3 regions of the Tateyamaria sp. GN1-10 genome follow, and region 2 is predicted to be linked to each of the others. Evidence: riboswitches for the same ligand, from Rfam matches in the RefSeq annotation. Region 2 holds a riboswitch; each other region holds the start of a gene.
What was found. A riboswitch is a leader RNA that binds a small molecule or an ion and turns the genes downstream of it on or off. The one in region 2 is predicted to bind cobalamin.
Positions count from the first base shown of each region.

Region 1 (10,068 bases), 1.1 Mb from region 2:
ACGTTCCAAAGCGACGGGCAAATCACCAAGCGTCCAGTGCGCGCCATCACCCTGTCCACATTGGCCCCGAAACCCGGCGAGCATCTTTGGGACATCGGCGGTGGCTCAGGTTCGATCGCGCTGGAGTGGTTGTTGGCCCATCCCTCGACCACGGCCAACACGGTAGAACCACGCGCCGATCGCGCCGCGCGGATTGCACAGAACGCACTGGACCTTGGTCTTGATCACCGGCTGACAGTGATTGAGGGCGCCGCACCCGACGCCCTCGCGGGTCTGAAGGAAGCACATGCAATCTTCATTGGTGGGGGGCTGTCCAAACCCGTGCTCGATGCCGCCGTTGCCAACCCAGCCCGCATAGTCGTCAACGCCGTGACACTCGAGGGCGAGGCTCTGCTGAGCGCGGCGCAGGCCATCCACGGCGGCGACCTGATGCGCATTGCGCTCGGCCACGCCGCACCTTTGGGCCCGAAACGGGGCTGGGCATCGGCCTATCCGGTTGTGCAATGGAGCCTCGAGCGATGATTGTTGCAGGGTTCGGGTTCAGTACGCAGGCGACCACAGACAGCTTTGCCGATGCGTTGGCACAACATGCGGATGCCCCCGATGCGCTGGCGACTCTGGCAGAAAAGGCGGACAGCCTGACCGCATTTGCGAAATCTATGAACCTGACTGTCGTCGCAGTCACCCAAGACCAGGCCGCAGGCCAGACAACGCACACCCAATCGGTCCGCAGCAGCACCGAAAAAGGCACACCGAGCGTGGCCGAGGCCACGGCTCTTGCCGCCGCAGGCCCCGGCGCGCGGTTGATCAGCACCCGCACAATATCCCAAGATCGCATGGCCACCTGCGCCATAGCCCAAGGACCAGACACATGACCGTACATTTCGTTGGCGCAGGCCCTGGTGCCCCCGACCTCCTGACCCTGCGGGGACGCGACCTGATCGGGTCCTGTCCTGTCTGCCTTTACGCAGGGTCGCTGGTGCCCGAAGCCATCCTCGATCACTGCCCCGAGGGCGCAAAAATCGTAAACACGGCCTCCATGGACCTTGATGCCATCATGGTCGAAATCGAAGCTGCTCATGCAGCAGGTCATGACATCGCGCGGCTGCACTCAGGAGACTTGTCCGTATGGTCCGCTATGGGTGAACAATTGCGGCGGATCAAGGCAGCGGGCATTCCATTCACAGTGACGCCCGGCGTGCCCTCGTTCTCTGCGGCGGCGGCAGCGTTGGGCGCGGAACTGACCCTGCCCGGCGTCGCTCAATCCGTTGTGCTGACCCGCACACCGGGCCGCGCCACATCCATGCCCGAAGGTGAAACGCTGGCGAACTTCGCGGCGACCGGCGCGACGCTGGCGATCCATCTGAGCATCGGGAATTTGGATCAAGTCATCACAGACCTGACACCGGCGTATGGAGCGGATTGCCCTGTGGCGGTGGTCTACCGGGCAAGCTGGCCAGACGAGCAGATCATCCATGCCACGCTGTCCACCTTGAAAGACGCCATGAACGACGGCATCAGCCGCACGGCCCTGATCCTTGTCGGACAGGCCATCGGGGCCGAGGGGTTCGACGAAAGTTGTTTGTATTCAACGGACTACGACCGCCGCTACCGCCCGCAAAGCGCGGACAGTCCATGGGCCAGCTGGAGTCATGGCGATGACTAATGGCCTTATGATCTCAGCCCCCGCGTCAGGCACGGGCAAGACGACGGTGATGCTGGGCCTGCTGCGCGCGTTGCGCGATGACGGATTGGTCGTGCAGCCCTACAAGAGCGGGCCAGACTATATAGACCCGGCCTTTCACCTTGCAGCCGCCGGGCGTGCCTCGTTCAACTTCGATACATGGGCGATGGACGGCAACCTGCTGGGCGGCGTCGCGGCGCAATCACAGGGGGCCGATATCTGCGTGGCCGAAGGGTCCATGGGCCTGTTCGACGGTGTCGCCACGCGCGGCCAGTCGGGCTTTGGGTCGAGCGCCGAAACCGCACTCGCCATGGGCTGGCCCGTTATTCTGGTCATCGACGTGGGCGGACAGGCCCAATCGGCAGCGGCCACAGCGCTGGGGTTCAAAAGCTACAACCCAGACCTGCCTTTTGCCGGTGTGATCCTGAACCGGGTCGCCAGTCCCCGGCACGAACGGCTGACCCGGTTGGGTATGGAACGCGCAGGAGTAAAGGTTTTGGGCTGTCTGCCCCGGCGCGGCGATCTGAAGCTGCCCGAGCGCCACCTTGGACTTATTCAAGCGGTTGAGCATCCCGATCTTGAAGCAGCGATCGCGGGATACGCCGACTTCCTGCGCGAAAACGTGGACCTTGATGCGATCAGGGCCGTGGCGCAAGCCGGTCCGGCCCTTGATACGCATCCGCTGCCGACACCACCCGCGCAACGGATAGCATTGGCTCGCGATGCCGCGTTTTCCTTTACCTACCCGCATCTGCTGGAAGGATGGCGGGCGGCGGGGGCCGAAGTCCTGCCCTTTTCTCCGCTGGCCGATGAAGCGCCCGAGCCAGACGCCGATCTGGTCTGGCTGCCCGGCGGCTACCCCGAATTGCATGGTGGCACACTGGCGACAGCACACACGTTCCTTTCAGGATTGCGCAAGCACGCCAAGACCAAGCCGGTTCACGGTGAGTGTGGTGGTTATATGGTTCTGGGTGCCGGTCTGACCGACAAGGACGGCACGCGGCACGAGATGGCAGGTCTGTTTGGCCTTGAAACCAGCTTTGAAAAGCGGAAGTTCCACTTGGGCTACCGCCGCGCGGTGCTGGACGCGCCCATGCCTGGCTTTGCCGCCGGTGCAGCGCTGCGCGGGCACGAGTTTCACTATACAACAATCCTTGACGAACCCGATGAGCCCTTGGCCCAGGTATCTGACGCGGACGGCAACCCGGTGCCTGAGACCGGGTCGCGGCGTGGCCATGTCACCGGCACGTTCTTTCACCTGATCACCGGGGAAACGGCATGACCGGGTTTGTCAGCTTTGTGGGATCCGGTCCCGGCGACCCCGAGCTTTTGACGCTCAAGGCCGTGGATCGGCTGAAGCGCGCGGATGCTGTGCTGTTCGATGACCTGAGTGCGGGTCCCATCCTCGGCCATGCGCGCAGCGGTGCAGACCTTGTGGGTGTGGGCAAACGGGCCGGACGCCCATCGCCCAAGCAGCACCATGTCAGCCAGTTGCTCGTTGACTACGCAACCGAGGGTCAGCGCATCGTCCGGCTGAAATCCGGCGATGGCGGCACGTTCGGGCGGTTGGAAGAAGAAACAGAGGCTCTGAAGGCCGCAGGCATCCCATTCGAGATCATTCCCGGTGTGCCGTCAGCCTGTGCGGCTGCGGCGGCAGCAGGCATTCCGCTGACCCGGCGGCTGACAGCGCGTAGAGTTCAATTTGTCACCGGCCACGATGTGCGCGGCGCCTTGCCCGAGGACCTGAACATGGCGGCCCTTGCCGACGCGCAGGCCACAACGGTTGTGTTCATGGGTCAGCGCACCTTTCCCAATTTTGCGGAGATGTTGATGCAGGCTGGGCTGCCCGCTGATACACCCGCGCTTCTGGCCGAGGGTGTGTCCACCGACGCGCAGAAGCTGCACCGCACAACGGTTTCGGAACTGGCCGAGGAACTGGGCCGGGGTGTTAGTGATGCCCCTGCCCTGATCTTGTACGGCGCGCTTGCGGAAAGCTGAGCGCGCCCTTTCCGCGTCGTCAAATGCCGCATCCGGACTTGTCCCGCTGGGGAATCATTGTAAACGTGGATTGACGATGGTGGCCCCGAAAGGGGTCTGAAAAGGGAACCGGGTGAAAATCCCGGACTGCCCCCGCAACTGTGACCGGCGAGCGGCCCGGCATGAACCACTGGCCCCAAGATGGGGTTGGGAAGGTCCGGCCCCGCAGCGACCCGGCAGTCAGGAGACCTGCCATCGACAAATGAAACTTGCCGGGTCACCGGCCATAATGCCGCCGGGGTTGGTGGCGAGGAGACAGAGAGATGCATATCGAACCGGGCGTCGTGGATGGCGCGAAAATGGCACTGGCCTACGGCACTGCCGCAGCTGCCGCGGGCTATTCCTTCAAACTGGCCGCCGAGGACCTGAAACAGCACAGCGTGCCGTCCTTCATTTTGCGCGCCGTGATGGCGACCGTGGGCACGTTCGTGTTCTTCGAAGTGCTGCCGCATTTCGCTGTTGGCGTCTCTGAGGTGCATTTCATCCTTGGCACAACCCTGTTCCTGCTGCTCGGCCCTGCCGCCGCTGCCTTCGGCCTCGTGTTCGGCCTGCTGATGCAGGGCACGTTCTTTGCCCCGTCCGACATGCCCATGTTCTTTGTCAACATGACCACCCTGCTGTTCCCGCTGTTCGCTGTACACGCGCTGGCCAAGCGCATTGTACCGAACGCAACGGCCTATGTGGATCTCGACTATGCCCAAGTGCTGAAGATGTCCGCCGTGTACCAAGGTGGTGTTGTGGCCTGGGTCGCGTTCTGGGCGATCTACGGCCAAGGCGTCGGTGCCGAGAACATCCAATCTGTACTGGCCTTCGGTGGTGCCTATCTGCTGGTCATCCTGATCGAGCCCATCGCCGATCTGGCCGTTCTGGCGGGCGCCAAGGCGCTGCGCGGCACGCAAGGCAGTGGCATCTTCACCAACCGACTGCATGACGCGGCTTGATCCCGCAACATAGGAATAAGGAAGGGGCCGCCACCGCGCGGCCCTTTTTACACCATGACCCAGCTTTTCTTGATTGGCATCGGCACCGGAAATCCCGATCACCTGACGGGAGAGGCCCGGCGCGTGATGGCCGAGGCCGATCTGTTTTTAATTCCGCACAAGGGGGACGGCAAATCCGATCTGGCCGATCTGCGGACACAGATCATTGCCGATCTGCGCGATGACGCGCCTATCGCCCTCTTTGACATGCCTGTTCGGGATGACAGCCTACCCTACATCGCCCGCGTCGACGCTTGGCATGATGAGATTGCAGCGCTTTGGACCGCCACTATGGCGCAATATCCCGCCGCCCGGAAGGTCGCGCTGCTGGTCTGGGGTGACCCGTCGCTTTATGACAGCACCCTGCGCATCGCGGCTCGATTGGACCCATTGCCGGAGGTCCGTGTGGTGGCCGGGATCACATCGATACAGGCCCTGACAGCGGCTCATGCCATTCCGCTTAATACCCTGAACGCGCCTGTCACGATCTCGACCGGGCGGCGTCTGCGCGACCACGGCTGGCCTGACGGATGCGAAACGCTGGTGGTGATGCTGGATGGCGATTGCACCTTCAAGACTCTTGATGGCGACGCATACGACATCTGGTGGGGGGCCTACCTGGGCATGCCGGAACAGATCCTTGATCATGGGCGATTGGCCGATGCCTCGGACCGCATTGTGGAGCGCCGCGCCACGGCCCGCGCGGCCCATGGCTGGATCATGGATACCTATCTGCTGCGAAAACTGCCTGAAAAATAGGCGATCCGCACAGGAATAGAACGCAGGCCGGGGTCAGAGGCTGGCCGAACACGTTTCGCAGTGGTCATATCGAAGGGTATGAACGACCACGAAACCGAATGACTGCCCACCTGCCCCTGACTGCTGCCACAACCTGCGCGCAACCACGCGCCATCGGGTCAGTGCGCCTATCGACCAAGCCGGTGGGAGGGCAAACGGTCATTGACGGACTGTATCAGAAAGGCGCGGCCAAGGTGGTCTTTCCGCGCGCCACCCGCGGTTTGACGGCGGTGCTGTTGAACACCTCCGGTGGTGTGACGGGCGGGGACAGGTTTGATTACGCAGCCACTGCCGGGGCCGGCACGCATCTTACGATGACCACGCAGGCCTGCGAACGCGCCTACCGCGCGCAACCGGGCGAGGTCGGGCGGGTCGAGACCCGCCTTACCGCCGAAGACGACGCAACGCTTTGGTGGTTGCCGCAGGAAACGCTGATCTTTGACGGCTGCGCCATGACCCGGCGGCTGTCCTGCAATCTTGCCCCAACCGCCCGTGCCTTGATCGTTGAGCCGATGTGCGTCGGCCGCATCGCCATGGGCGAAGACACGGTGCATGGCCATTTTGCGGACCGTGTATCCATTACCCGCGACGGTGCGCCTTTGGTGCTGGATGCGTGGACGCTGTCGGGCGATATGACGGCGCAGATGTCGCGAGCCGCCATCGGCGGCAGGGCCACGGCCATGGTCAGCCTGACCTACATCGCACCAGACGCCGAAGCACATCTGGCCCCCATCCGTGCCCTTTTGCCCGACACCGGTGGGGCCAGCCTGCTGACGGATGACACCCTTGTTCTGCGCACGCTCGCCCCCTCGGGCTACCACCTGCGCAAGACGCTTCTGCCCATTATGGACCACCTCACCGGTGGTCACCTGCCCATCTGCTGGAGACTTTAGCCCATGCAACTCACCCCCGCGAAAAGGACAAACTGCTGGTCGCCATGGCCGCCGAGGTCGCGCGCAAGCGGTTGGCGCGCGGCGTCAAGCTGAACCACCCGGAGGCCATCGCGTTGATCACCGATGCGGTAGTGGAAGGTGCACGCGACGGGCGCTCGGTCGCCGACATGATGGAGGCCGGTGCACAGGTCATCACCCGCGACCAGTGCATGGACGGCGTGCCCGAGATGATCCACGACGTGCAGGTCGAAGCCACCTTTCCCGATGGCACCAAGCTGGTCACCGTCCATAATCCCATCCGCTGACAATCCCCGAAGGAAAATCCATGAAGACTCCGCTTGTCCCCCTCGCCGCCCTGCTGCCCATGGCCACCCCGGCCTTGGCGCACTCAGGCGCTCACGCGCACCCGCATGGATCGGAGCCCTGGATCGTTGCCATGGGCCTCGCGCTGATCGTCGGGGCGGCATTAGCGGCATGGAGGCGCAAATGATCCCCGGCGAAATCATCACGGCAGACGGGAATATCGAACTGAACACCGGTGCACAGGCCATCACGCTGCATGTGGCGAACACAGGCGACCGTCCCGTGCAGGTCGGCAGCCACTACCATTTTGGCGAGGCCAACAGCGCGCTGGAGTTTGACCGCGAGGCCGCACGCGGTATGCGCCTGGATATCGCGGCGGGCACCGCAGTGCGGTTCGAGCCGGGACAGGCCCGTGACGTACAGTTGATCCCGATCGGCGGTGCGCGCAAGGTATACGGGTTTAACCAGCAGGTGATGGGCGACCTTTGAGCAGGGCAAACCCTTAGGGAGGAAAAGACGATGTGTGATGTATGTGTGATGAACGCGGTGAAAGAGCGGATGCTCTCGCGCCGGGACTTTTTCAAGACCAGCGCGGCGATGGGCGCGGCAGCGACAGTGGGCATGACGGCGGCACCCGCGGCCATGGCTGCGGGCCATGGCGGTGTGGTCGATATGTCCCACAAGCTAAGCCCGGACTTTCCCACCTTCTTCGGCGTACCCGGCATCTCGATGGAGCAGCAATTCAACTTTGCGGAACACGGATTCAACCTAATGAACCTGGCCATTAACGAGCACACGGCGACCCATATCGACGCGCCGCTGCACTTTTCCGCAGATGGCACATCGGTGGACGAGATACCGGTGAGCGATCTGGTCATCCCACTCTGTGTCGTGGATATCGCGGCCAAAGCGGCAGAGGATGCCGATGCCCAAGTGACACCCGATGATCTGAAGGCATGGATCGCGGCCAATGGCGACATTCCCGACAAGGCGTGCATCGCCATGCATTCCGGCTGGGCAGCGAAGTCCGGCGATGCGGCAGCCTATGTCGGTAATGACGCCGATGACGTCAAACACTTCCCCGGTTTCCATATCGAGGCAACGCAAATGCTGCTCGAGGAAACCACTGCCGTGGCCATGGCTGTGGATACACTATCGCTCGACCATGGACCGTCTCCTGATTTCGCCACCCACTACGCGTGGTTGCCATCAGGCCGCTATGGGATCGAGAACCTGGCCGGTCTGGACAATGTGCCCGCTGCCGGGGCGACGCTTGTTGTTGGCGCGCCAAACCATATCGGCGGCACCGGCGGTCCGGCCCGCATCTTTGCAATGATCTGATGGCGACGGTACCGCTCATATCGGACGAGGAGGCCAGCACCGAGGTGCTGGCCGTCTTTGACGACATCCGCGCGATGCGTGGCACGGATTACATCAATAACTTCTGGCGGGCGTTGGCGAATGATCCGGCGCTGCTGGCGTCCACTTGGGCGCGGTTGAAAGAGGTGATGGGTCCGGGGGAACTCGATCCGCTGGTCAAGGAGATGCTCTATATCGCCGTGTCCGTGGCGAACGGGCGTGAATACTGCATCCACTCCCATACCGCGGCGGCCAATGCCAAGGGGATGACGCTGGCGCAGCATGGAGAGTTGATGAGCGTTATCGGCATAGCGATGCAGACCAACGGGCTGGTGACAGCGATGCAGGTGCCGGTGGATGAGGTATTTGAGGCATGATCTGTCACGCACCGAACAGAGGATCACGCCCGGCTCGAGGGTGGGCGTATCACGCCCGCCCTGTGGGGCGGGTCGGGCGTGATCCGGTCCGCTGCGCGGCCCGGGTGCAAACCTCAAAACCAACCACGGTATTTTGCGATGATGACGGTAAAGAAAATCGTGTAGGCGATGGCCTGCAACCAAAATTCAATGCTCGACATAGGGTGCTTTCCTTTTTTCAATTGGCGATGATGTCATTGAACAGGTGCGAGTATTGGCGAGCAATGCACGGCACTTTCCCTACCAAAATCCGAGAAAGCCAATGACTTTCAGATACTTATGGATCTGCAATGCACGGGCATTTCTGAACGCAGCAAAAGGTTGACACATGCCCACATCCATCTCCCGCCGCGACTACGCCGCCATGTTCGGCCCCACCACGGGCGACAAGGTGCGGCTTGCCGACACGGACCTGATCATTGAGGTTGAGCGTGACCTGACCGCCGAGGCAGCAGGTCAAGCCTCCACCGGCGGCAGCGGTGACAACGCCATGCTCTATGGCGAAGAGGTCAAGTTCGGCGGTGGCAAGGTCATCCGTGACGGGATGGGGCAGTCTCAAGTCACACGGGCGGACGGCGCTGTCGATACCGTCATCACCAACGCGCTGATTGTGGATTGGACGGGCATCTACAAGGCGGATGTGGGCTTGAAGGACGGGCGCATCGCTGCCGTGGGCAAGGCGGGCAATCCCGACACGCAGCCGGGCGTCAACATCATTATCGGGCCGGGAACCGAAGCCATCGCGGGCGAGGGCAAGATCCTGACGGCCGGGGGCTTTGACAGCCACATCCACTTCATTTGCCCGCAGCAGATCGAAGACGCCTTGCACTCCGGCCTCACCACCATGCTGGGGGGCGGCACCGGGCCTGCGCACGGGACACTCGCGACCACGGTCACACCGGGCCCTTGGCATCTGGGCCGTATGTTGCAGGCCGCTGATGCCTTCCCCATGAACCTCGCATTTGCGGGCAAAGGCAACGCCTCCCTCCCCGCCGCCTTGGAAGAACAGGTCAAGGCAGGCGCCTGTGCGATGAAACTACACGAGGATTGGGGCACCACCCCTGGCGCCATCGACTGCTGCCTGTCAGTCGCAGACGACATGGACGTACAGGTGATGATCCATACCGATACATTGAACGAAAGCGGCTTTGTCGAAAACACCGTCGCCGCCATGAAAGGCCGCACCATCCACGCCTTCCACACCGAGGGCGCAGGTGGCGGGCACGCGCCGGACATTATCAAAATCTGCGGGGAGGAACACGTCCTCCCCTCCTCCACCAACCCAACGCGCCCCTTCACAGTGAACACGCTCGAGGAACACCTCGACATGCTCATGGTCTGCCACCACCTCGACAAATCCATCCCCGAGGATGTGGCCTTTGCCGAGAGCCGCATCCGGCGTGAGACCATCGCCGCCGAAGACATTCTGCACGACATGGGCGCGTTCTCGATCATCGCATCCGACAGTCAAGCCATGGGCCGCGTGGGCGAGGTGCTGATCCGAACGTGGCAGACGGCGGACAAGATGAAGAAGCAGCGCGGCGCGCTGCCCGAAGAAACCGGCGACAATGACAATATGCGCGTGCGCCGCTACATCG
Region 1 covers NZ_JBVFUR010000004.1:3,231,421-3,241,488, forward strand. Annotated here, with positions in the region: gene cbiE (precorrin-6y C5,15-methyltransferase (decarboxylating) subunit CbiE) at 1-522, shown strand, start outside; gene ACZ1HN_RS18080 (cobalamin biosynthesis protein) at 519-875, shown strand; gene cobM (precorrin-4 C(11)-methyltransferase) at 872-1,666, shown strand; gene ACZ1HN_RS18090 (cobyrinate a,c-diamide synthase) at 1,659-2,966, shown strand; gene cobA (uroporphyrinogen-III C-methyltransferase) at 2,963-3,682, shown strand; cobalamin riboswitch at 3,743-3,932, shown strand; gene ACZ1HN_RS18100 (energy-coupling factor ABC transporter permease) at 3,985-4,662, shown strand; gene cobF (precorrin-6A synthase (deacetylating)) at 4,717-5,460, shown strand; gene ACZ1HN_RS18110 (urease accessory protein UreD) at 5,559-6,392, shown strand; gene ACZ1HN_RS18115 (urease subunit gamma) at 6,380-6,697, shown strand; gene ACZ1HN_RS18120 (LPXTG cell wall anchor domain-containing protein) at 6,718-6,882, shown strand; gene ACZ1HN_RS18125 (urease subunit beta) at 6,879-7,184, shown strand; gene ACZ1HN_RS18130 (cyclase family protein) at 7,215-8,036, shown strand; gene ACZ1HN_RS18135 (carboxymuconolactone decarboxylase family protein) at 8,036-8,431, shown strand; gene ureC (urease subunit alpha) at 8,799-10,068, shown strand, end outside.
Region 1: another riboswitch for cobalamin. It lies ahead of ACZ1HN_RS18100 (energy-coupling factor ABC transporter permease); the one in region 2 lies ahead of ACZ1HN_RS12485 (DUF1636 family protein).

Region 2 (10,068 bases):
TAGTGGTCAAGAAGGCAAAGGCGCTTATGTGAGCGAATGAGTGCCGTTAACGCCCCGGTTGAAATTTTGTGCTGTTATTAGTGTCCCAGGTGTGGAAACTGGCACACACGTATTTGGAGAGTGAGCGCAAACAATAGGGCACGCGTGATTGGCATATTGATCATAGCCACAATTCTGGCCGCCGGTGGGGCAATAACAGCTTTGGCAATGGGCGCCAGTTGGTGGGTTGCCCTGCTTATCTATTCGTTCGGCGGCGCGGCTTTGACCGTTGCCATGACTATGCTTGTTTCGCTTAGAAAAGATACGTGTGATCCCGCCCTGCCCATGTCTTCTGCGGCAGAATCTCAGGACTCGATGGTGGACGCCAAGATCAGTCCCAAGCCGCACGCGGAAACGGTCTGACATCAGATCGCCCGCGCCAGGAAAACTGTACTTAGCTTAATGATCAGGCACGCGAAAGCGATGCAGACACGCCGCGCCAGATCGGCGTGATGATCTTTTCTCCAACCGGAATGAGTGCAAAGCCCAAGGCAAGGCCCAAGATTCCATCAACGCCAGCCTTGGTGATCCAAGACACAAAGCCCGACGCCCCCTCGACCATGGCTCCCGCCGATTTGCCGAGGCCATAGATTATCTCTTCCGGTGTGTGCCAACCCATTTCTGCCAAACCGTGCACGATGATGGACCCACCAACCCACAGCATGGCTGCCGTTCCGACGATTGTCAGCAGCTTCATAAAGCCTGGCATCACCTTGACCAGCCCTCGCCCCAGCGCGCGTGTCAGGCCAAGGCGACCATTGTTTGCCATGGCGAGGCCAGCGTCATCCGCCTTCACGATCAATGCAACGGATCCATAGACCGCCACTGTAATCATGATGGCCACCGCCGCCAGCGTCGCGGCTTCCATCCAAAAATTGCTTTCGGGGATGGCTGCCAGTGAGATCGTCATGATCTCCGCCGATAGGATAAAATCGGTCTTGATGGCACCTTGGGCCTTCTGCTCTTCCAGATGCGCCGGGTCTTGAACTTCAGTCTCTTTGCCTGGGTAATCATCGTGCCCATGGCCCCACCCCAGCACATGCGCCACCTTCTCCGCCCCTTCGAAACACAAATAGGCTCCGCCCAGCATCAGAAGCGGCGGAATGGCCCAAGGCGCGAAGTTGGCCAGCAGCAGACCGATGGGCAACAGGAACACGAGCTTGTTCTTGAACGACCCCTTGGCGATACGCCAGATGATTGGCAATTCGCGGTCAGCTGAAAAGCCCGCAACGTATTTCGGCGTCACCGCAGCGTCGTCGATCACAGCGCCAGCCGCCTTTGCCCCTGCCTTGGCCGCCTGCCCAATCACATCATCCACCGATGCGGCCGCCACTTTGGCGATTCCCGCAACGTCGTCCAAAAGAGCCAAAAGTCCGCTCATTTCGCCCGTTCCCTCGTTTTGTCCTTACGTTAGCGCATAACACAGTGTGGCGGTTCCGCATACTGTTAGCGCGAACTGCATACAATGGAACACGTTTATCGCTAACACTCTGATTAATATTCTCTTTTCCCCTTCTCTCATTGCGGCGTAGCGGCTATCACGCTCGCGACATTCAAGCTGCCCCAGCGGAAGGACGACCGGAAACATGACCATCAAAGTCGGAATTAACGGGTTTGGACGCATTGGGCGCTGCACCCTCAGCCATATTGCAACGTCGCTGCGCAACGACATCGACGTGGTGGCTGTGAACGCCACGGGGCCGTTGGAAACGGCCGCCCACCTGATCAAGTATGACAGCGTGCACGGTCGTTTCCCAAACGAGGTGAAACTGACCAACGATACGATGGATCTGGGCCGTGGGCCGATCCGCATGATGTCCACCTACGACATGAATGAATTGGACTGGACCGGCGTGGACGTGGTGCTGGAATGCACGGGCAAGTTCAACGACGGCGAAAAGGCCAAGGTCCACATGGACCGCGGCGCTAAGAAAGTGCTGCTGTCGGCGCCGGGCAAAAACGTGGACAAGACGGTTGTCTTCGGCGTGAACGACGAACAGCTCGCCGCCAATGACCGGATGATTTCCAACGGGTCGTGTACCACGAACTGCCTTGCCCCACTGGCCAAGGTTCTGGACCGCGCGTTTGGCATCGAACGCGGTGTGATGACCACGATCCACAGCTACACGGGCGATCAGCCGACACTGGACCGTCGGCACGACGATTTATACCGGGCCCGCGCCGCGGCGATGGCCATGATCCCAACCTCGACCGGTGCTGCCAAGGCTCTGGGCGAAGTCCTACCGAACCTCGCAGGCAAGCTCGATGGCACCGCCATGCGCGTGCCCACGCCGAATGTGAGCGCCGTGGACCTGACATTTGAAGCCAGTCGCGACGTGACCGTCGAAGAGGTCAATGCCGCCATGGCCGAGGCTGCAGCCGGCCCCATGGGTCGTGTGCTGGCCTATGATGACGAACAGAAGGTCAGCGTTGATTTCAACCACACCGAACACTCGTCCATCTTTGCCCCCGACCAGACAAAGGTGGTGGGCAACCGAATGGTGCGCGTGCTGGCATGGTATGACAATGAATGGGCGTTTTCGGTCCGCATGGCAGATGTCGCGGTTGCCATGGGTCGCCTGACCTGAACAACTCTACAGGTTGCAAGCATCGGGTGGGGCTGTCACAACAGCCCTGCCCTTTTTCTTTGTGACGCAGCCCCATGACCAACCGCATCGCCCTTGTCCTTGCCCTGCTGATCATCGGCGCGATCACCCTGGATGTGATGCTGTATGGTAAGGAACACCTCATTTTCCTGGGCAAGAAATTCGCTGAGCTGCTGGAGTGGATCGCGTTCTGGCGCTGACCCGCGCCCGACATGTCGCACCGATTTGACCGGCATCCCCGGTTGACAATCGCGTCGCTTTGCATTTGTTAGCGGTAACGGCGCTCCCCTCAGCTTCGGGGCCGCGTTCAGACATCATTCTGACACCAGACATGGGGGATACCATGGCCATCAAAGTTGCAATCAACGGGTTCGGGCGCATCGGGCGCAACGTGCTACGCGCGATCGTCGAAAGCGGTCGGACAGATATCGAGGTGGTCGCGATCAACGACCTCGGGCCGGTCGAGACCAACGCCCACCTGCTGCAATATGACAGCGTGCACGGCCGCTTCCCCGCGACGGTGACCGTCGCAGGCGACAGCATCGACGTGGGCCATGGCCCCATCAAGGTCACGGCAGAGCGCAACCCCGCCGACCTGCCTTGGAGCCATGTAGACATCGTGATGGAATGTACCGGCATCTTCACCTCGAAAGAGGCGTGTCAGGCGCATCTTGAGAACGGCAGCAGCCGCGTGCTGATCTCTGCCCCCGGCAAGAACGCCGACAAAACCATCGTCTATGGTGTAAACCATGACACCCTGTCGGGTGACGATGTGGTTGTGTCGAACGCCTCCTGCACCACCAACTGCCTGACGCCCGTCGCCAAGGTGCTGCATGACCAGTTCGGCATCAAGCGCGGCTTCATGACCACCGTGCACAGCTATACCGGCGACCAGCCAACGCTGGACACGATGCACAAGGATCTCTACCGCGCCCGCGCTGCGGCGCTGTCGATGATCCCCACCTCGACCGGGGCAGCCAAGGCCGTTGGTCTGGTCATGCCGGAACTGAACGGCAAGTTGGACGGTGTGGCGATCCGCGTCCCCACACCGAACGTATCCTGTGTCGACCTCACGGTTGAGGTGAATGGCGACGTGACCGTTGAGCAGATTAACGCAGCCATGACCGAAGCCGCCGCCGCTGGCCCACTGAAAGGTGTGCTGGGCATAACGGACGCCAAACTGGTGTCGATGGACTTCAACCACGATCCGCACTCGTCGATCTTTGCCACCGACCAGACCAAGGTCATGGATGGCAACATGGTCCGTATCCTGAGCTGGTATGACAACGAATGGGGTTTCTCGAACCGCATGGGTGACACAGCGGTTGAGATGGGCAACTACCTCTGACCTTTATCGCACCACAGATCGAAAAGGCGCCCCACATGGGCGCCTTTTTTGTTTGCAGCCCCGGCCCCGCGACACAACGCAGATATCCGAGTGGCCACTCGATCTTTCCCGCTTGACGCGCCCCTGTTTCTAGCAGATCGTTTTTTGCGATGGTTCCCGGATGCCGACGGCTAACCGGGATGAAAAGGGAATACGGTGAGGATGCCGATTGGTGCCAAATCCGTAACTGCCCCCGCAACTGTGAGCGGTGAGCGACCCCGATGATCACCACTGAACGCCTGCGTTCGGGAAGGATCGGGCAAGCCCGGACCCGCGAGTCAGGAGACCTGCCATCATCGATGTAACTTCAACCCGGACGGGGCGTCCGGACAGGAAGCCATGATGGTTTTTGCGGAACGACCCGCCAAAAGTGACATGTCTGCCGTACGCCTCGAACTATCGCGGAGGGCGACATGGGCCAACCACCACAGAAGATCACGATATGTACATCCTGTCGGCACAAGGGCAGCAATTGCCGACCCGGCTATGAACTGATTGCAAAATTGCGCGCTGCGATTGCCGCGGCGGGCGACAGCATCACGGACGAGTTTGAAATCTCTGGCGTGGCCTGCATGGCCGGATGCGATCGCCCCTGCACCGTTGCCTATCATGGCACCCGCAAGGCCACTTACCTGTTTGGGGATATCGAAGCGGACACAGACATAGACGACCTCATGGCATTTGCCCGGCAATATGCACAGATGGACGACGGATGGTGTTCATCAGTGGACCGCCCCGGAAAATTGCGCACATCAACACTTGCCCGGGTCCCGGCCGCCATCATCGCGCTGGAAGACAGCAACGTGCGGGCGTCATGAGCGCCGCTGATCTTGTTGCCGAAAACGTCAGTTGGACACCACAGCGTGGCTCGGCCCCGCTGCTGAAACCGACCAGCTTTCACGTTCAGGCTGGGCAGGTTCTGGGTGTCGTTGGGCCAAACGGGGCTGGTAAATCAACGCTGCTGCGGATGATCTACCGCTACTACCGCCCTTCGACCGGCCAAATTCGCATCGCTGGCAAAGACATCTGGTCTGTCCCGCCGCGCACGGCGGCGCAACGTGTGGCGGCGGTCTTGCAGGAACAGGTCTCTTCCTTTGGACTGACAGTGCGCGAGGTCGTGACACTGGGTCGCACACCGCACGGCGCCGGGTTTTCCGCCAGCGGCGCACGAGATGCTGGCATCGTCGCAAGCACGATCAAGCAGTTGCACCTTCAGGATTTCGCGGATCGGGACGTGGCAACACTGTCAGGTGGAGAACGGCAGCGGGTTATGGTGGCCCGTGCACTGGCGCAGGAACCGCAGGTCCTGGTGCTGGATGAGCCGACCAACCACCTTGATATCCGTCATCAGCTCGAGGTGCTGGCACTGATCCGCCAGCTTGACCTCACCATCATCGTCTCGCTGCACGACCTGAACATGGCCGCGCAGACCTGTGACGCCATCCTGCTTCTTGAGAATGGCCACACCAAGGGCTTTGGCCCTCCCGATCAGGTGCTGACCGAAGCACAGGTGTCATCCGCATTCCGTGTCGATGCGCGGCGCGAGCGGCTGAGCCCAAGCGATACCAAACATTTTTCATTCCATTTGCCGACATAGGGCCCCCAATGAAATTCACACTCACCACCCTCATCGCCATCCTGTGCGCCACCGGCGCATTCGCACAAACCACGGTGCAAAGCTGTGACCGTACTGTCACCTTCGATGCCCCGCCACAGGCTGCAATCTCGAACGACGTAAACCTGACCGAGATGATGCTTGTGCTTGGCCTTGCAGACCGGATGGTCGGTTACACAGGTATTTCGGGCTGGAAAACACTGGACGAAGAGATGACGGCGGGCATCGAAGCGCTGCCAGAACTGTCCGCAAAATACCCCAGCAAAGAGGTGCTGATAGGCGCAGACGCAGACTTCTTCTTTGCCGGTTGGAACTACGGCATAAAGGTTGGGGGCGACGTTACACCCGAAACGCTCGCGCCCTTTGGCATCGACGTCTACGAATTGACGGAAAGCTGCATTCACATCGGCGACAAAGATGCCGCCAGCATGGACGACATGTACAACGACCTGCTGAACCTGGGTGCGATTTTTGACGTTTCTGACAAGGCCGAAGCATTGGTCGCAGACTACCGCGCCGATCTGGAGGGGTTTACGGCGGAGCTAGAGCCACTTGAGGCGGCCCCCCGTGTCTTTGTCTATGACAGTGGTGAAGATGTGCCATTTACGGCAGGGCGCTATGCCATGCCCAACGCCCTGATCGAAGCAGCGGGTGGCGCCAACATCATGAATGACTTTGAAAAAAGTTGGGCCACCGTCGGTTGGGAAGCGGTGGTTGAGCGCAATCCCGAAATCATTGTGATCGTGAATTACGGTGAGGTCACAGCTGAGGAAAAACGCGCCTTCATGATGTCCAACCCCGCCTTTGCCGAGATTGATGCAGTCAAAAATAATCGCTTCGTCACCTTGGAATATGTCGAGGCAACACCGGGTCCCCGCAACATCAACGCGGTCAAGACGCTCGCCGCCGCATTCCGCGTGGAGTGATCCGCATGGAGAGAACCAATGCAGCTGTAAAAAACCGCACTTTGACGCGCCCGTTCGCGATCATGGTGAGCTTTGCTGTTCTGGTCCTTTCCATTTCTGCAGCTATTGGCCTGGGTGCGATTCCGATCCCGATGTCGGTGGTTTGGGGCGTAGTCGCTAGCAAGATATCGCCCGACTGGGTGCCCGTGGCATGGTCCTCGGGTCGCGAGGCGATAGTGTGGGACATCCGCTTTCCCCGCACGCTTCTGGCCTGTTGTGTCGGGGCCGGACTTGCAATGGTCGGGGCCAGCCTGCAGGCCGTTACGCGCAACCCGCTGGCCGATCCCCATCTTCTGGGCATCTCTGCCGGCGGCGCGTTTGGCGCCATTCTGGCCTTGCTGCATACGGGTCTGTTTCTGGGCCTGCTCACCGTACCGCTTTTGGCCTTCCTTGGTGCGCTCGCAGCGACGCTGCTTGTGCTGGCGGTGTCCCAGTTTGCCTCGGCAACCAGCGCAGATCGTCTGATCCTCGCAGGTGTTGCCGTGTCCTTCATCGTCATGTCACTGGCCAACATGCTGATCTTTCTTGGTGATCCGCGCGCAACCCATACTGTAGTGTTCTGGATGCTGGGTGGGCTTGGCCTCGCCCAGTGGGGCCAGCTTGTCTTTCCATTTGCAATCCTGGTCGCAGGCGGCGCTTACCTGCGGTTCAACTCCAGCAACCTGAATGCCATGACCATCGGAGATGAAACAGCATCCACATTGGGTATCCCCGTGGCTCGGTTTCGCCTCTCCGTTTTCGTGGTGGGCGCGCTGATCACCGGTGTCATGGTGGCCTTCTCCGGCATCATCGGTTTTGTTGGCCTGATGGTGCCACACATCGTGCGCCTGATCGTCGGGGGCGACTATGCGCGCGTTCTACCTGCTTCTGCCCTACTGGGTGCCGTGTTCCTGATCTGGGCCGATGTTCTTGCGCGCACATTCATGGCGCCCGACGAGGTGCCAATTGGCGTCATCACCGGGCTAATTGGTGGTGTCTTCTTTGTCTGGCTGCTGCGACGGCGCGTGGGCTAGGTAAAGTTCCCTCGACAAACGTGTCGAAAGATCCAGATCAACCGAACCGCTGTTCCAGCGCGTCATTCACAAGCGGTGTCACAAATTTACTGACATCGCCCCCAAGGCGGGCGATTTCCTTGACCAGCTTGGATGCAATCGCCTGGTGTTCGGCTTCGGCCATCAGGAATACGGTTTCGATGCTGTTATCAAGCTGGCGGTTCATGCCGACCATCTGGAATTCGTATTCAAAATCGGCAACGGCCCGCAGTCCACGAATGATAAGCTGTGCTCCGACGTCACGAGCACAATCGATCAACAGGTTTTCAAAGGGATGGGCGACAATCTCGGTCCCCGTCTGCGCGCTCAACTTCGCGCATTCGGCCTCGATCATTGCCACGCGTTCTTCCAATGAGAACAAAGGCCCTTTGTCGCGGTTGATGGCAACGCCAATCACCAACCTGTCGACCATGGGACTGGCCCGCCGAATGATATCAATGTGCCCCAGCGTGATGGGATCGAAGGTGCCAGGGTAAAGGCCGATGCGCATTGGCGGCTCCGTCAGTCGTCTTGGCCGCAATGCAGCATTTCAGACACGCGATTGCAAGCAAACACGACGCAAGCGTCTGGTCAGTGGCCCATAATCATGCCTTGAAGCGCTTCCTTCTCCATCGACAGCTCGGTCAGCCGCGCCTTGACCACGTCGCCGAGGGTGATCAAGCCCACAAGTTGTCCGTCCTCGACGACGGGCATGTGGCGAAATCGGCCTTCCGTCATCTGGGCCAAGATATCGTCCGCCTTGTCGTCGCGCTGGCATGTCACCAGTTTCGACGTCATGAAGTTGTCCACCGGCTCGTTCAGGATGGCTCCACCCCGCTTGGCCAGAAACCGCACGATGTCGCGCTCCGACAGGATACCCTCGGCGGTTAGCCCATCTGTTGAGATGACGACTGTCCCGATCCTGCGCTCGGCAAGGATCTTCGCCGCTTCGGACACCTGCGTGCCGGGTTTCACCGTAACAACAGCGTCATCGGATTTGGATTTGAGAATCTGGTGCACAAGCATGGATCTGGACCTCGTCAATACTGCGACATAACTCAGCGTCTGCCGCCAAGGCCCTGTCTGTCAAGTGTACGAACGTCGCCCGGCGATCCACTGCCGGTTGAAATTTGTCCATGAGCGCGCACCCCAAGCATCAAAAAAGAAGTTGAATATATTCTCGCAAGAGCTTGATTTTATTTATACATATCCTTCAAGTCTCGCAATCTCGGACCGGACACCCTGCACCAAAAGCTCGGCAAACGCGCTCAACCGTCGGTCACGGGTGTCAGACTGATGCCGGATCAGGAAAAAACTGCGCAACAGAGACATCTGGTCCAGAAGCACGCGGCGCAGACCAGGTGCGAATGGCAAGGCAAAGTCGTGCACCACACCGACGCCCGCACCCTGCCGCAGAAGGTTCAACTGCACCGCGACCGAGTTGGACGCCAGTGCAACCCGTTCGACCCCGGCATCGGCCAGATAATCCAGTTCTCGATCAAAGATCATGTCAGGGATGTATCCAACAATCCGGTGTGACTGCAGGTCGGTCATCTTGGCCAGCGGCGCGGCACCCTCCAAATAAGTCTCGCTGGCAGCCAGATGCAGCCGGTAATCTGTAATACGTTGCACCGTCAGCTGCCCCGCTGTCGGTGCACTTACGCCAATGGCCAGATCCGCCTCGCGCCGGGACAGGTTGAACACCCGGGGCAAGGCAACGATCTGAATATCGAGCGCGGGGTGCGCTTTCCCCAAGGCGGCACAGACCTGCGGCAGCACGTAGTTCGCGCATCCATCCGGTGCACCGATGCGCACCTGACCGGTCAACCCGGTCTCAGCCTGGGTAGGCCCTGCCCCGGAAATCCCTTCCGTTGCGGCGCGCATGGCGGCCTCTGCGGTTTCTGCCCGCTCCAGCAACTGCGCCCCCGCATCCGTCAACGCATATCCCTGCGGAGATTTGCGAAACAGAACCACATCCAGATCCCGCTCCAGTCGCGCCACACGCCGACCCAAGGTCGCGGCATCCTTGCGGACATCCTTGGCGGCCGCCGAAAGCGTTTCAGCGCGCGCCACTGCCAGAAACAGGCGCAGATCATCCCAATGTGGCAGCATCAAAACCCCTTCCAATCTGCAAAAATGCAAAATGGTTTTGCCTACTTGCCTCTTTTGCCAGATATTTTGCAAGACTATCCTGCCGCCAACTTCGAAATTCAACACCCCCTCGGGAGGACGCAGAATGCAGGAACTGACCCACTACATCGATGGTGCCCACGTCAAAGGAACATCGGGCCGTTTTGCCGACGTCATGAACCCCGCCACGGGTGAGGTGCAGGCAAGGGTGCCGCTCGCTTCGGCAAGCGAATTGGCCCATGCCGTCGACATTGCTGCCAAAGCGCAACCGGCTTGGGCGGCCACCAACCCGCAA
Region 2 covers NZ_JBVFUR010000004.1:2,144,912-2,154,979, reverse strand. Annotated here, with positions in the region: gene tkt (transketolase) at 1-32, shown strand, start outside; gene ACZ1HN_RS12510 (hypothetical protein) at 145-402, shown strand; gene ACZ1HN_RS12505 (DUF808 domain-containing protein) at 446-1,420, opposite strand; gene gap (type I glyceraldehyde-3-phosphate dehydrogenase) at 1,626-2,627, shown strand; gene ACZ1HN_RS12495 (hypothetical protein) at 2,702-2,845, shown strand; gene gap (type I glyceraldehyde-3-phosphate dehydrogenase) at 2,989-3,993, shown strand; cobalamin riboswitch at 4,127-4,341, shown strand; gene ACZ1HN_RS12485 (DUF1636 family protein) at 4,446-4,850, shown strand; gene ACZ1HN_RS12480 (ABC transporter ATP-binding protein) at 4,847-5,629, shown strand; gene ACZ1HN_RS12475 (ABC transporter substrate-binding protein) at 5,638-6,573, shown strand; gene ACZ1HN_RS12470 (FecCD family ABC transporter permease) at 6,636-7,625, shown strand; gene coaD (pantetheine-phosphate adenylyltransferase) at 7,663-8,154, opposite strand; gene ACZ1HN_RS12460 (CBS domain-containing protein) at 8,235-8,669, opposite strand; gene ACZ1HN_RS12455 (LysR family transcriptional regulator) at 8,844-9,755, opposite strand; gene ACZ1HN_RS12450 (CoA-acylating methylmalonate-semialdehyde dehydrogenase) at 9,880-10,068, shown strand, end outside.

Region 3 (10,068 bases), 1.1 Mb from region 2:
CTGCAAGTGGCGGCGGACCAATTCCTCGGCCAGTTTGACGCCTTGGGCATAGGCGGCGCGGGTTGGGACCGAACGGGGATCGGTGGTGTAGAGATTGCGGCCCGTGGGCAGCACGTCGCTCCGCCCACGATGGGGGAGCCGGAGGGGCCACCGGCGATGCGCTTGCCATTGAGCGCGTCGATCAAGGCGCTGCGCTCGGTGTCAGCCCCTTGACCCCAGATGTGCAGCCCTTCACCGAACTGGCTTTCCTTGATATCGCAGACGAAGCGGTCGATGCGGGTGATCGCCTCTGCCGAACAGCTGGCGCGGTCGAGGCCAAGGTCATTTTCGACCCCGATGGCCTGCGCCTCGGCCCGGATGTCGTCTTGCAGACGGTCGCGGCGCTTGGGGTCGAGGCCATCGGCGTTGGAAAATTCATCGAGCAGGGTTTCGAGCCGGATGAACCTGTCGGGTGTGGCGCTGTCCTTCATCGGGGGGGCAGGTGGCCAAGTGTGACAGCCCCGATGCGGCGTTTGGCTTGGGCGGCTTCGCCCGGGTCGTTCACGATGAAGGGGTAAATGACCGGCAGGGTGCCGGTCAGCGCCTCGGGCCAGCATTTATCCGACAACGCAACGGACTTGCCCGGCAACCATTCGAGCGTGCCGTGCGCGCCGATGTGGATCAGGGCTTGGGTTTGGCTTTGGAGCCAGAGGTAGAAAGCGACATAGGCGTGGCGGGGAACGCGGCTGAGGTCGTGGTAGTCGTCGTCCCGCGCGTTGGGTGTGCCGCGTTCTGGTTGCAGGGCGACCAGGACGTTGCCCCGGCGGGTGGCCGGGAAGTGGAAGTGGCCCTTGTCGGCGTCATTGTCGGCGCAGCCCCATGCAGCATACAGGTCGTCTCGTAGCGATTGGGGTAGAGTTGACAGCGCTGCTTTGTAGTCGGTGAGCGGCCAAGTGATCGTCTCGGTTTCGAGTGCGCTTGTGACGGGTGTCAGGTCGGTATTGTGGCCCGTGTTTTGCAAGTCGGCAAGGATCGCATCGGTCGAGGCGAGCGCATCCAGACCCACGGCATGAGCCATGTTCCAGTCCTTGCCCGGGTAAGTGCTGAGCACAAGCGCGAGGGCGCGTTCCTTCGCCGGGGTCGTGGCAAGGTCTGTCCACGCTTTCACCCGGTCCGCAACCATCTCTATGCGTTTGGTGTCGGCCTTGTGCGCATAGCGGGCGAATTGCAGGTCGTCGTCGCGCGGCTGCGGTTCTTTGAACGACGCAACACCGGCAAACAGGCGGCCATCCACCTCGGGCAGAACCACGTGCATGGCGAGGTCGGTGGGGGAAAGGCCGCGCTCTGCCTCGTCCCAGGCCTCTCGGGTGGACGTGGCGAGTGCGATCTGGAAGACCGGGACATCGCCCGCATCAAGGGGTGACGCGCCGTTTGCGCCGATGCCGGAGAAGGCGGTGGCGTTGACAATGGCGGTGGGTTTCAGATGTGCGATCTGGCGGGCCATCCAAGCTGCCGCGTCCGGGGTTTTGAGCGAAGGCGCGAAGAGGCCGAGCACGCTGAAGCCACGGGCGCGCAGGGCTTGGAACGTCGCCTTGATCGGTGACAGGTCCGCAGCGGACAGATAGGCGCGATAGAAGGTCACGATGATCAGGGGGCGGGTATCAGCGCCATGCACCAGCGGACAGGCCACGCCATCCTCGGGTGTCCATGCACCGACGGTTGGCAGCGCCTTGGAGCCTTTGACAGGACCCGCGTATAGACCGGAGGCCAACGCCATTTGTGCAAGTGCTGCTTGCGCCGCGACTGCGCCGCCAGTGTCACAGAGATGCGCGAGGCGTCGGAGAGTGGATACGGGCAGGGTCGAGATTTCATCCAGCCGCGTATCGGGCCGCCCATCGGCGGGCAGGACAGCCAGCGCGATGCCCTTGGCGCGACACAGTGCTTCGACCTGTTGCAACCCGTAGGACCAATAGGGCACACCCCCGATCAGGCGGATCAGGATGCCCTTGGCCCCTTCAAGTGTCTGTTCGACATAGGTGTCGACGGACAGAGGGTGCTTGAGGCCCACCAAATTGGCGAGCCGTACCGTGGGCAGCTTGCCGTCCGCCCGGTGCCATGCCGCCGCGAAGGCGCCAAGGTCGCTGTCCGAGAACGACAGCACCACCAGATCCGCAGGCGTCTGCCCCAGATCGGTGGGTGTCTCGGTCTCTTCGAGCCCGTGGCTTTCGCGGAAGACGACATGCATGGCTGGGGCCTTGGGGCGGTTTCGTTACTCGGCGGCTTCGGTGACTTGGACCAGGGCGGCGCGAATGGCTGCTTCGTTCACGTCGTCATGTTCGGCAATCACGACCAAACGGCCCTGCCGCGCCTCGTCCGGCCCCCACGGGCGGTCGAACTGGTGGCGGACACGGGCACCGACGGCCTGGACAAGCAGACGCATGGGCTTGCCAGCGACGGCGGCGTAGCCTTTGACGCGGAGGATGTTCTGCGTCTTGGCCATCGCTTCGATGCGGGCAACCAGTTCCGCGGGGTCGCTGACTTCGGGGATGTCGATGATGACGCTTTCAAAGTCGTCATGTTCGTGGTCGTCATGCCCATCGTGGTGAGACGGGCGCGCGTCCATGTCGTCTTCGGCGGCGGCTTCCAGCCCGAGGATCACGCGGGGGTCAACCGCGCCTTCGGCCACTTCGACAACGGGCAGGGGGCGGGGGCTTCGGCCTCGATCACCGCCTTGGCCTTGGCGATGCCTTCGGGTCCTGCAAGGTCGGGTTTGGTCAGCAGGATGATGTCGGAGCAGCTGATCTGATCCTCGAACACCTCGGACAGGGGTGTTTCGTGATCAAGGCTGTCATCAGCTTCGCGCTGGGCGTCGACGGCCGCCACATCCGGGGCGAAGCGGCCCGCAGCCACGGCTTCGGCATCGGCCAAAGCGATCACACCGTCCACGGTGATGCGGCTGCGAATATCGGGCCAGTCAAACGCCTTGAGCAGCGGTTTGGGCAAAGCGAGGCCGGAGGTTTCGATTAGGATGTGTTCGGGCTGCGGGTCGAGGGCCATCAGTGCCTCGATTGTCGGGATGAAGTCATCGGCCACGGTGCAGCAGATGCAGCCGTTGGCCAGCTCCATGATGTTCTCGGCCGGGCAGTCGGGAATGGCGCAGCTTTTGAGGATCTCGCCGTCCACGCCCACATCGCCGAACTCGTTGACGATCACGGCAAGTCGCTTGCCTTGCGGGTTTTGCATCAGGTGACGCACAAGGGTCGTCTTGCCGGAGCCGAGAAAGCCGGTGATGACGGTGACGGGGACTTTGTTCAGGTTGGGGTTTCGGTGCGGTGTAGACATATTCAGAACTCCTGCGGGGGATGCGGGCGATGCAGTTTTTGCGGAAGTGTTCGGGGCGCTCGCGCCACGGCACGATGCCATCGGAGGTGGCGGCATATTTGCCGATGCCTTCAACCACCATGTCGGCGTCGCGGTCTTCCATCAGGTTGCCGTAGACATAGGTCCAGCGCTGCGCGCCACCACGCACGGCGACCGAGCAGCCGGAGGAGCAGTTGGACAGGCATTCAACGGCCTTCAGGGTCACGCCTTCGGGCATGGTGCGATTGGCAAGCTCGGCATGTAGCGCTTCGCCAGGGCGGGTGCCGTCCTTGGGCACTTCCAACTCGCGGCGGCATTTCACGCAGACCAAGAGTTCCACGGGGGGCAAATCGGCCATGTTCTTTCCCTGTCAGGGGACAGCATGGCAGATGGCGGGCGGCGAGGGGGCCGTTGGTTCCCGACACCCGGCACACCCCGTCCGGTTTCGTCACGTCTGCTGGCAGGTCTCCCGGCTTGCGGATATCAAGGTCTCCCTTGTCGGCTACCCTGCCTTCCCGGCGCTTGGCCAGTGGCGTGGGGCAACCTCTCCGGTCACGGTCGCGGGGGCGGCTGCGTTTGCGAGATTTTTCTGCGAAAATCTTGCGCGGCATTCCCTTTTCACCCGGAGCGGACCCCGAGCACCAACTCGACCGTAGTGCGCGGGCCGCGAAACAGAGTCAAGCGGGAACGCGATGGTGCACCATGGGGCGTCGCGTTACGGTTGGCCAAATTCGAGGTTTCGGAGTTTGTCATGGCGGATCGCTTTATTGTTTGGGATTTCGACGGTGTTCTGAACGGCAACATCGTGGATGGTCGTTTTGTCTGGGCAGACGCGCTCTCTGACGATTGGGGCGTTCCGGTGGAAAGCTTGCAAGAGCATCTGTTCCGACCCGAGCATATTCGGCCATCATCCGCGGTGAGCGGGACCTGCGCGATGCCGTATCTGGGTGGATCGCCCAGTTAGAGCAAGAGATCGATGTAGATGCCTTTCTGGCGTATTGGTTTACCAAAGATGCACGTCTCGACCCGGCAGTCTTGAAACACTTGGACCATTCATCATTCCGCCACGTGATTGGCACGAACAACGAAGCGCGCCGGGCGGCGTATATCGAAACAGAGATGGGATTTGCGAAACGGGTCGAGCGGGTCTTTGCGTCTGGCCGCATGGGGTGTGCGAAGCCCGAGGACGCCTATTTCGCGCTGATCGAGGATTGGACCGGCGTATCTGCTTCGGCACATGTGCTGGTGGATGATTCAAAAAGGAACGTCGAGGCTGCAAAGGCGCGGGGCTGGCAGGCCTACCATTTCGTCGATGACACGCGCGATGGTCTTGCGCCGTTTCTGGACCGCGTGGGGTGATTGCAATAAACGCCTCTGGCAGCGCCGCGCAAATAGTGGCACCACTTGCCCGACAGATACCGGAGGACGCCATGGACGACATCACCGAACGCCACAACGCCAAGATGAAAAAGATCAAGGCGACCCGCGACAAGATGATGGAGACCAAGACCGAGGAAAAGGGCCTGATCATGGTCCACACCGGGCCGGGCAAGGGCAAATCCTCGTCTGGCTTCGGGATGATCATGCGCTGTATTTCACACTGCATGCCGTGTGCGGTGGTTCAATTCATCAAGGGCAATTGGGATACGGGGGAAAAGACGTTCCTGCGGGATCGGTTCGCGGATGAGTGCCGCTTCTTTGTTTCTGGCGAGGGGTTCACTTGGGAAACCCAGGACCGCGAGCGGGACATCGCGGCGGCTGAGAACGGCTGGAAGATTGCCAAGGAGCAGATCCTGGACCCCGAAGTCCAGTTTGTTCTGTTGGACGAGATCAATATCGCGTTGCGCTACGACTATCTGGACATCGACGAGGTTGTGGACTTCCTGATGACAGAAAAGCCCGAGATGACGCATGTGGTGCTGACAGGCCGGAACGCGAAGCCCGAACTGATAGAGGCTGCGGACCTCGTGACCGAGATGACGTTGGTGAAGCACCCATTCAAAGATCTGGGCGTGAAGGCGCAGAAGGGCGTGGAGTTTTAATGTGATCGTTGGCCATTTGGCCGCTGGCTATCTCGCTGCGCGGGCATTTGCTGCCTTGGGTGCGACCACCGTTTTTTCGGGGGTTATCGTTGGTAGCGTGATTCCGGACGTGGATATCCTGTGGTTTTTCCTCGTCGATGGTCAGCAGACACATCACCACGACTATCTGACACATAGACCATTGGTCTGGGCGGTTGTGCTTCTGATCGGTGTCACTATCCGGCGAAGCGTTGTTGTAGGCCTTGGATTGGGTGCGCTGCTACATCTTGCTCTTGATAGCATCGCTGGCAAAGTCGCATGGGCTTGGCCAGTTTTGGATGAAGCCACGCCGCTTGTCATTGTGCCTGCCACCCAAGCGCATTGGGTGTTGTCATTCCTACTGCATTGGACCTTTGCGGTCGAAATCGCACTCTGCATTGCTGCGCTGCTGCTCTTCGCAAGTGCGCGCCGAACATGAAGAGATGGCTGAAACCCTCAGCCGCTTGTCAGCAATCGCAGGCTTTGTAGATCAATTGCCCAAGCTGCTGCTGGCACAGCGATTGCCAGCCCCATCAGGATCATTGTTTTGCGCGCCCGCGCCTTGGCCGCGCGCTTGCGGCGTTCGGGTGTGTTTGTGAAATCCAACATGATCTTTCCGTTTCGTTTGTGTGGTGTCATGTAAGTGATCGTCGCATCAGCTTGCGCGACGAATCTGGCATTTCTGCGATGTCAGGATGGAGGTATCATGGCGAAAGCCCTCATGTTTCAAGGCACGGGCTCGAATGTCGGCAAGTCGATGCTGGTGTCGGGTATGTGCCGCGCGGCAAAGCGCCGAGGCCTGTCCGTCGCCCCTTTCAAGCCGCAAAACATGTCGAACAATGCCGCCGTGACGACCAACGGGGGCGAGATTGGCCGCGCCCAGGCGCTGCAGGCCATGGCTTGCGGGTTGGAACCGCATACCGACATGAACCCGGTGCTTCTGAAGCCTGAGACGGATGTGGGCAGCCAGGTCGTGGTGCAGGGCAAGCGCGTGACCACCGTACAGGCCCGCGAATACGCGGCGTTGAAGCCGCAGCTTATGGAGCATGTTCTAGACAGCTTTGGTCGGTTGAAGCAGGAACACGATCTAGTGCTCGTCGAAGGGGCAGGCAGCCCGGCCGAGGTGAACCTGCGCCGGGGCGACATCGCCAATATGGGCTTTGCCCGCGCCGCCGACTGCCCGGTGATCCTGGCCGGTGACATCGACCGTGGCGGGGTGATTGCGCAGGTTGTGGGAACGCAGTCTGTGATTGATCCGGAAGACGCCGCACTGATCCAGGGCTTTCTGATCAATCGCTTTCGTGGTGATCCGCGCCTGTTTGACGATGGTTACGCCCTGATTGAAAAACACACAGGGTGGCGTGGCTTTGGCGTGGTGCCTTGGTTTTCGGATGCCTGGAAACTGCCAGCAGAGGATGCGCTGGATATCGCGACACCGCGCCGCCCGGATGGCTTGCACATCGTGTGCCTCAAGCTGTCCCGTATCGCGAATTTCGATGATCTTGACCCGTTGGCACAGGAGCCGGGGGTGCGGTTGACCATGCTGCATGCGGGCCAACCGTTGCCTGCGGACACGGATGTGGTGATCATCCCGGGCAGCAAATCGACGCGGGGCGATCTACAATTTCTGCGGGACCAGGGCTGGGACGAGGATATCCGTGCCCACGCGCGGCGCGGTGGGGCTGTCTTAGGGATCTGTGGCGGGTTCCAGATGCTGGGTCGCGTGGTAGATGACCCCGAAGGCATTGAAGGGCCGGCCGGCGCCACGGATGGGATCGGATTGCTGGATGTCCAGACCATGATGACCGATGACAAGCGTTTGACCACCATCGAGGCGGTCCATGTGCCAACAGGGCAAGCTTTTAAAGGATACGAAATTCACATCGGACGCAGCGAAGGACCTGACCGCGCGCGTCCCTTTGCGCAGGTTGCTGGTCAGAACGAAGGTGCGATCAGTGCGGATGGACGGATTGCGGGCAGCTATCTGCACGGTATGTTTCGCGACGATGGCTTTCGGCGGGCTTGGCTTGCGAGGTTCGGACTGAACCACGGCAACGCATCCTACGCTGATACCGTGGAGGTCACGCTCGATGCATTGGCGGACCATCTCGAAACCCATCTCGACATCGACGCGCTTTTGGCTTGCGCACGATAGGGCGGGGGCACAGAGTTCGCACATGCCTCATATCGTGATCGACTATTCCGCCAATCTTGATGATCAACTGGACATGCACGGCCTTTGCCTTGCGCTAAAGGATGCAGCGGCGGCGACAGGTGTGTTTCCCGCGGCGGGCATTCGGGTGCGCGCACATGCTGCACAACACAGCGTCGTCGCAGATGGTGATCCAAATCACAGTTTCATCGACATTGTGATCCGGTTGGCTGCAGGGCGGACCGAGGACCAGAAAACGCTGGCAACGGATGCGGTCTTTGAGGCGGCAAAGGCCTTCACCGCAGATTACATGGCGCATCAGCCTTTCATGCTGTCACTTGAACTTCGAGAGATCGACCAAAACCACAGCCGCAAAACCAGCTCGATCCGCAACTACTTGCCGCCGGACATGCACTAGAAGTTTCTTCTGACTGAAAATACCACGTGGGAGCCCGCAGGGCGGGGCGGAGCCCCCTAAAATATGTCGTCGCGCAGCGCCTGCGGGATCACTTGAAGGCAAATTCAGGCAATTGATCAAAGGCGACCTTCAGCGCTTGCCCCCATCCATTCGAAACCGTCTGGAAATAGGGGTCATCCGCTTTGATCCGCTCGGCATGGGTGATAGACAGGCTGTCGCGATCATAGGTTAAGTAATCAAGTGGCAGGCCCACTGACAGGTTCGACTTGATGGTAGAGTCAAAGCTGACCATGAGCAGCTTTACCGCATCCTCAAAACGCATGGCCGGATCATGGGCACGGACGATGATGGGTTTGCCGTACTTCGCTTCGCCAATCTGGAAAAACGGCGTGTCATCCGAAGCTTCGATGAAGTTCCCTTCGGGATAGACAAGGAAGAGGCGGGGCGGCGATCCCTTGATTTGCCCACCGATGATCATGGTTGCGCCAAACGCGCCATCGGCTTCCATGCCCGTTGTTGCGTTGGATTGGATCACCTCTTTCAGCGTCCGCCCAACCTCTCTCGCGACTTGAAACATAGACGGCGCTTCAAGGATCGACGGGCTGCGATCTTCCGGGGCCTTTGAACGCTCATCCAGAAGCGAGATGACGGATTGTGTGGTCGCAAGGTTTCCGGCTGTCATGATCACGATGACGCGCTCACCTGGCACTTCCCAAGTGTGCATCTTCTTCACGGTCGAGATGTTGTCGACGCCCGCATTGGTGCGTGTGTCGGACATAAAGATCAGTCCGGCATCCAACCGCATCCCTACGCAATAGGTCATATCTTGTGTGTCCCCGCCCCGAGTCGCGGCAAATCTGCGCTATTGCTGCTGTACCTGCAAGGTCACAGACATATCTTCCCTAGCGTTACCATAACGTAAACCGGAGATCGGGGCGGCCCCGCGATAGTCGAGGCCTGTGGCAACTCGTACGTAACGCGCGTCGGGCGAGATACCGTTGGAAATGTCGAACCCCACCCAGCCCAAGCCTTCGACATGGGCTTCTGCCCAGGCATGGCTGGCGTCCTGATCAACCCGATCATCCATCATCAGGTATCCCGACACATAGCGGGCAGGAAACCCGAGCACGCGGGCCGCTGTGATGAACACATGGGCGTGGTCTTGGCATACACCATGACCTGCCTCCATCACGGCCTCTGCCGTGAGGTCAGAGGCCGTCTGATCAGTTGAGTAAGGCACCTGTTCAAGAACATGGGCGGACAGGGCGTGCAGCCGATCCAGATCGCTGCAGTTTGCGGGCGCGCTGTCTGCCAACGCCTGCACGTGCTCACCCGGTTTGGTCAGCACCGTACTGCGCCGGAACAGCCACAAGGGAACATATCCGCCTTGCGGTCCTACAATACCCGCCTTGTCTTCGACGTCGACAATGCCGGCACAAGTGATCTCAATCTCGGTCTGGCCCGACGCGAAGCTGACCAGATCAACTGCATTTGCGTGCTCGTCTTCGAACGACACCTCTACCTGCCCCCCGGTCACATCGATACGCCATTCTTCGACCAATTGACCAAGGCGGGACTTGGGACGCAGGCGGACCTGCTGCAGCCCGTATGGAACAGGCGCGTCGTAGGTGTAGTGGGTTTTGTGAAGAACGTTCAGGCGCATGGGGTCATTCAATAAATCGGTAGTCAATTTCGATCTGGCGACCCAGGGCCGCGCTGTCCCGCAGGAAATCCGAGATGAATTCGTGCAGACCATAGTCAAAGATGGCGTTCATGTCGTGCGCCTTGAATTTCGAACAAAGCGCGTCGGCGAGGGATTGGCAGGTGTGCCGGGTCGCGTATTCCTGCTCGAGGTAGCCGAGGTTGTCGCCGATCTTGCCATAGCAAAAGGCGAGGCTGCGCGGCAGACGACCGTCAAGGATCAGGAACTTTGCGATCGCTTTGGGGTCTACCTCTCCGTCGTGCAGGGTTTGGTAGGCCCGTGTCGTTGATGTGGCGCGTAGGATCGTGTCCCACTGCACGTTGTCGGATGGGCTGCCCACCAGCCGGACCGAGGGCAGCAAGATATAGTATTTCTGATCAAGGATGCGCGCCGTGTT
Region 3 covers NZ_JBVFUR010000004.1:3,215,699-3,225,766, reverse strand. Annotated here, with positions in the region: partial or broken gene cobN (cobaltochelatase subunit CobN) at 1-2,224, opposite strand, end outside; partial or broken gene cobW (cobalamin biosynthesis protein CobW) at 2,249-3,321, opposite strand; partial or broken gene ACZ1HN_RS18025 (DUF1636 family protein) at 3,398-3,697, opposite strand; cobalamin riboswitch at 3,782-4,000, opposite strand; gene ACZ1HN_RS18020 (hypothetical protein) at 4,091-4,303, shown strand; gene ACZ1HN_RS18015 (HAD family hydrolase) at 4,246-4,698, shown strand; gene cobO (cob(I)yrinic acid a,c-diamide adenosyltransferase) at 4,770-5,381, shown strand; gene ACZ1HN_RS18005 (metal-dependent hydrolase) at 5,383-5,838, shown strand; gene ACZ1HN_RS18000 (hypothetical protein) at 5,856-6,008, opposite strand; gene ACZ1HN_RS17995 (cobyric acid synthase) at 6,106-7,554, shown strand; gene ACZ1HN_RS17990 (5-carboxymethyl-2-hydroxymuconate isomerase) at 7,577-7,969, shown strand; gene ACZ1HN_RS17985 (proteasome-type protease) at 8,058-8,792, opposite strand; gene ACZ1HN_RS17980 (transglutaminase family protein) at 8,832-9,632, opposite strand; gene ACZ1HN_RS17975 (alpha-E domain-containing protein) at 9,637-10,068, opposite strand, start outside.
Region 3: another riboswitch for cobalamin. It lies ahead of ACZ1HN_RS18025 (DUF1636 family protein); the one in region 2 lies ahead of ACZ1HN_RS12485 (DUF1636 family protein).